Linked DNA regions of Congzhengia minquanensis. The protein of the gene in region 2 binds, or shares a complex with, the protein of the main gene of each other region. Links are inferred from orthologs where the notes say so. Each region holds a gene or a part of one and is shown on either strand. Other genes may lie near its edges.

The links.
Region 1: rplL (region 2) and rpmA share a complex: the UniProt entries of both Escherichia coli proteins name them as parts of the 50S ribosomal subunit. The link is inferred for Congzhengia minquanensis from one-to-one orthologs.

Annotation. Positions count from the first base shown.
Region 1 is NZ_JACRSU010000003.1:440,141-442,914, forward strand. The notes cover bases 1-2,738. They hold rpmA (50S ribosomal protein L27), read left to right. Parts: upstream 1-1,094; coding sequence 1,095-1,382; downstream 1,383-2,738. Other genes in these bases: H8698_RS09815 (sn-glycerol-1-phosphate dehydrogenase), read left to right, coding at 1-317; rplU (50S ribosomal protein L21), read left to right, coding at 445-759; H8698_RS09825 (ribosomal-processing cysteine protease Prp), read left to right, coding at 763-1,092; H8698_RS09835 (SRPBCC family protein), read left to right, coding at 1,470-1,877; H8698_RS09840 (metallophosphoesterase), read left to right, coding at 1,879-2,577. In the rest of the region: more of H8698_RS09845, read right to left, coding at 2,739-2,774.
Region 2 is NZ_JACRSU010000004.1:59,509-62,406, forward strand. Bases 37-2,898 are described here. They hold rplL (50S ribosomal protein L7/L12), read right to left. Parts: upstream 1,724-2,898; coding sequence 1,349-1,723; downstream 37-1,348. Other genes in these bases: H8698_RS10490 (glycoside hydrolase family 88 protein), read right to left, coding at 37-390; H8698_RS10495 (helix-turn-helix domain-containing protein), read left to right, coding at 494-1,303; rplJ (50S ribosomal protein L10), read right to left, coding at 1,778-2,278; rplA (50S ribosomal protein L1), read right to left, coding at 2,463-2,898. Also shown: more of H8698_RS10490, read right to left, coding at 1-36. UniProt on the Escherichia coli protein: The binding site for several of the GTPase factors involved in protein synthesis (IF-2, EF-Tu, EF-G and RF3). Is thus essential for accurate translation.

The sequences.
Region 1 (2,774 bases), on a different replicon or contig from region 2:
AGCAGATTTACAAGCAGGCCGCAGAGGGCGTGCTGGAATTGCAAAACGGCCTGGGCTGGCATGAACAGAGCTTAGAGAAAATTTACAGGGAAAAGGAAAAAGAAATTACCAGCGTGTTGCAAAGCGCGCCGAAGAGTGATATAATACTTGCGCAGCTAAAGAATGTGGGGCTGGATTTAGACGCGTTTGTGAAGCAGTATGGCAAAGAGAAAATTTTAAACGCCGTGTGGTATGCAAAGGACTTAAAAGACAGATATTCTGTGCTGTGGCTGTTCGGCGCAGTTTCACCGGCCGCGCCGTATTCTCAGCCGCAATAAAATAAAAAAGTTGTTGACTTTCATTTCCTCAAATGTTATAATATATCGTAGCCGCGTGCGTGAGGTTATAAACGAATGAAATATTCTACCGAAACGGCAGCGAGCAAGGTTGGAGGAGGTGCAAAAGATGTACGCAATTATTCAGACAGGCGGAAAACAGTATAAGGTTTCCGAAGGTGATGTTATTTACGTTGAAAAGCTCGGCGTAGCAGACGACGAAACAGTAACATTCAACGAAGTTTTAGCAGTTGGCGAAGGCGGCTCGTTAAAGGTTGGCGCGCCCACAGTTGACGGCGCTTCTGTTACAGCAAAAACGCTGGTTGCGGAAGGCAAGTCGAAAAAGATTATTGTTTTCAAGTATAAACCCAAAAAGGGTTATAAGAAAAAACAAGGTCACAGACAGCCTTACACAAAGGTTGTAATTGAAAAGATTAACGCATAAGTTATGACAGAAATTTGCGTTTATCGAAAGAATAAGGACATTGTAAAATATTCGGTCAGCGGTCATACCGGATTTGGCCCGGCAGGGGAAGATATTGTTTGCGCTGCCGTGTCGGCACTGTGCCAGGCTGCATTAAACGGCCTTACAGATGTTGTAGGAATAAAGGCGGGGTTTGAGGTGCGTGAAGGCTATTTAGCGTGCATCATTCCCGAAACCATTTCTGAACCTGAACGCCGCGACGCAGATATTTTACTGAAAACATTGGTTTTGTCCTTAAAGGATTTGGAAGAACAATACGGTGATTATATAACCATTACGGAACTGGAGGTGTAGGTATGCTTAAAATTAACATTCAGCTGTTTGCTCATAAAAAAGGTGTCGGCAGCACAAAGAACGGCCGTGATTCAGAGGCAAAGCGTTTAGGTGTTAAAAAAGCAGACGGTCAGAACGTTCTCGCAGGAAACATTTTGGTTAGACAGAGAGGAACAAAAATCCATCCCGGAACAAACGTTGGTAAGGGCGGAGACGATACATTGTTCGCTTTGGTTAACGGAAAAGTGAAGTTTGAGAAGTTCGGAAGCGGCAAAAAACGCGTCAGCGTTTATGAGGACGTTACAGCGTAATTAAAAAAACGGCTTTTAAGTCCCGGGTTTTTATCCGGGACTTTTTGCATTTTCGTGATAATATTAGAAAAATGGGGGCAAAATTTTATGGCTGAGGTAACCATCAGGGCAGAGTTTCAGACTTCAGTTGAAACTGTTTGGAATGTTGTTACAGACAATGAGCGGTACGGCTGGCGGAGTGATTTGGAAAAAATTGAACTGTCGGAGGACAAAAATATGTTTACAGAAATCTCCTGCGGCGGCATTAAAACAAACTTCACCATTACGGAAAAGAAGCCTTTTGAGCGGTATGCCTTTGACATGAAAAACAAAAATATGCAGGGGCGCTGGATAGGAAAGTTTGTACGCGGCGGCAATGGCGGCTGCATCATCGAATTTACAGAAAACGTAACTGCGTTTTCACCGTTTTTGAACCTGTTTGTAAAGTCTTACTTAAAAAAACAGCAGAAACAGTATGTGAAAGATTTAAAAAAGGCATTAGGAGAGGAAGGGTGACATGCCGAAACTTTTTGCAATTTCAGATTTGCACCTGAGCTTTTCAGCAGACAAGCCCATGAACGTTTTTGGTAGCAGATGGGACAACTATGAAGAACGCCTGCGTCAGAACTGGCAGGAGCAGGTTTCAAAGGATGATGTTGTGCTGATGCCGGGGGACACTTCATGGGCAACATATGTGAAAGACGCGGCATGCGATTTTCATTTTATTGAAAAGCTGAACGGAACCAAAATAATTTCAAAGGGCAACCACGACTATTGGTGGGAAACGTTGTCAAAGTTAAATCTGTTTTTGGAAACGAATCGGTTTTCCACCATACGGTTTGTGCACAACACCACAGAGGTGTTTGGAAACGTTGCGGTATGCGGCACGAAAGGATATCCGGAAACAGAGCAGGAGCCGGACTGCGATGAGGAACGAAAGCTTTACCGCAGGGAGCTGGTTCGCTTAGAAAATGCGATTTCAGAGGCGAAAAAGACCGGCGCAGAGAAGATAATTGTGATGCTGCACTATCCGCCCGGCGCAAACTCGGCCTTTGCAAAAGTTATGCAGGAGGAGAATGTGGACTTTTGTGTGTTCGGACATCTTCACGGCGGATATTTTAAAAATGCGGTGCAGGGGAATGTGCGCGGCGTAGAATACCGCTTGGTTTCCTGCGACTATTTAAAATTTGAGCCGCTGAAAATCTGCGAATTTTAAAACGGGTGTTTTTTATCTGCCTGAGAAAGGCCCACTTTCGGAGAGCACCCGTAGGCCTTTGTGTAGGCTTTGTAAAAGGAGGAATAGCCCGAAAAGCCGGCGCTGACACACGCGCTGCTGATGGTTTCGCCGCTGCGGCACAGATCGCGGATTAACAGCAAACGCTTGTTGGTGATGTAACTGCTAATGGTGTAGCC
Region 2 (2,898 bases):
TGATGCATTCCATTCCTCCCATTCGATAGGGCAAATTACATCCTTACAATGATAAAGAAGCTCGCCCAGCTGTATGTTAAAAAAGACGGTGGTTGCAAACCAAAGACAATTGGGGTCGTTTAAAAAGAAGCCTCCCGGTCTGTGGGTGTTGTGTTTTGTCCAGCAATACACGTCCTTTGCCGCTTCGTAATATTTTTTATCCCCTGTTTTTTTATATAGATAAATAAGAGGGTACATGCAATCGTTAATTCTTCCGTGAATTCTGCCGCAGGCAGGACAAAAAATACCGCCGTAAATGGCAGGGGATTGCGGCTCTTTCATTTGTAATTTTATAAGAGTGTCACACCAGGTTTTTAAAATCTTAAAATAGTCGTTTTTTTCATAATTCATGTAATATCACTCCTTAAGGTCAATTATACTTTAAAATACGAAAAAGTACAATTGACAGCAGTATCATAAAATTGTATAATAGACCCATAGAAGGAGATGCAGTATGGAAAAAACAAAAAATGTAGATGTAATGCTTGAAAGAGAGCTGCCAACGCCTTTTCGGATGTTCCATTTATTTGAGCGCAAGCCGCACTATGAGATGGACTTTCACCAGCATGAAACATTTTACCATGTTAATTTGGTGCTGTCAGGGGAGGTTCGGGTAATCTGTAAAAATGAAACGGCAAACATACACCAAAACCAGGTTTTTGTAGTGCCTCCGGGGCTTATTCACAAGCTTCAGTCAAACGGCGGATACAGACAATTCGGAATTGATTTGACGCTGGAACATAAGCAAGAAGAACTTGCCGTTCTTGCCAGGGGAGCATTTGAAAATCAGTTTACCGTTACGCCGGTTCGGTCTGTAACGGAACGTTTTTCATCTCTTGAAGAGAAAATGCGGAATCCCATGCCGCTGAATTTGCTAAATTTATTAAATTTTGCAGAACGGATTGTAATTGATACCATGGAGGCAGTATTAAACCAAAAGAAAGAGTCATTTTCAGAAAAAGTTACAAAAATTTTGCAGGAGCGTGACCCATTTCGTTTAACGGTGACGGACATTTGCCGGCTTTTAAATTATTCCAAAAGCCAGATTGAGCGGATTTCGAATAGGGAATTGGGCTGTGGCATGATGGAATATATCAACAATATCAGGATGAATGAAATCTGTACATTGCTTCGGTGGTCTGACATGCCCCTTGCGCAAATTGCAGAAAAAACGGGACTTTATGATGCGAGTCATCTAATTACATTTTTTAAACGGCACATGGGAACGACACCCGGCAGATACAGAAAAGACAGGCAAAAATAAACCGTGCGGCTTTTTGCTGCCGCACGGTTTTTAGATGTAATAAAATTATTTCAATGTAACTTTTGCGCCAACTTCTTCAAGTTTTGCTTTGATTTCGTCAGCTGTTTCTTTACTTGCAGCTTCCTTAATTACTTTCGGAGCGCCGTCAACCATTTCTTTTGCTTCTTTTAAGCCAAGGCCGGTAACTTCACGAACAACCTTAATAACCTTAACCTTTTCGCCGCCAACTTCTGTCAGCTCAACGTCGAATTCAGATTTTTCTTCTGCAGCAGCAGCTCCGGGAGCAGCTGCACCGGCAACAGCTACAGGAGCAGCCGCGCTAACGCCGAATTCCTCTTCAATTGCTTTCACCAGTTCTGATAATTCCAGAACGGAAAGCGCCTTAATTTCTTCAATCATAGCAGTAATCTTTTCGCTCATTTTAATTTTCCTCCTAATTTAAATTCGTAAAAATACGTTAAATTGTTTTTTCGTTTAAGCTGTTTCTTTCTGTTCACGAACAGCGTCGATTGCCCTTGCAAGGCCTGCGATTGTTGCGTTCAAGCCACCTGCCAGCATAGCATAAAGCGTGTCTTTCGAGGGGATTTTGCTCAATGCGTCAATCTCTTCTAACGACATTGCCCTGCCTTCCATAAAGCCGGCTTTAATTTCAAACACTTCGTTATCTTTTGCAAATTCAGCTAAAACGCGCGCCGGAGCGACAACATCTTCAAAACTGAGGGCCAAAGCCGTGGGGCCGTTTAAAATTTCGTCGAATTCGTTAAAGCCCGCGTCGTTTGCCGCACGTTTTGTCAGGGTGTTTTTCACAACCGCATATTCAATGTTTGCTTCACGCAGCTTGTTTCTAAGCTGTGTGTCTTCCTCAACCGTTAAACCGCAGTAGTCGACAAAAACGCCGGCAGCCGCTGTTTTCAGCTTTTCAGAAAGGTCAGCAACCATTTGCTGTTTCTGCTGTAAAACTTTTTCACTTGGCATGATTTTTCACCTCACTGTGTAATAAAAAATAAAAGGCTTTTCTCCGCAAACGAAGAAAAGCCCTAAATCACCTTTAAAGCGTTTCCTCGGCGGGCAAATTTAAGCCGATAACGGCGCCTGCTGTCTGCGGAAAATATTTTACTAAATCAAGTATACCAGAAATTTGTTTCTGTGTCAAGCAAAATTAGTCAGACAGTTTTGTCTGGTTAATTTTAACGCCGGGGCCCATGGTAGAAGCTACGACACAGCTTTTAATATACTGGCCCTTTGCTGCCGCCGGCTTTGCCTTAATGATGGCAGAAAGAAGAGCGTTAAAGTTTTCGCAAAGCTTTTCTTTGCCAAACGAAACCTTACCCACCGGGCAGTGGATGATGTTGGTTTTGTCCAAACGGTATTCCACTTTACCGGATTTAATCTCGTTAACGGCCTTTGTAACGTCCATTGTAACCGTGCCGGCTTTCGGGCTGGGCATTAAGCCTTTCGGGCCCAAAACCTTACCTAAACGGCCTACAACGCCCATCATATCGGGTGTTGCAACAACAACGTCGTAATCAAACCAGTTCTCGTTCTGAATTCTGGGAATCAGTTCCTCAGCGCCTACAAAGTCTGCGCCTGCGGCC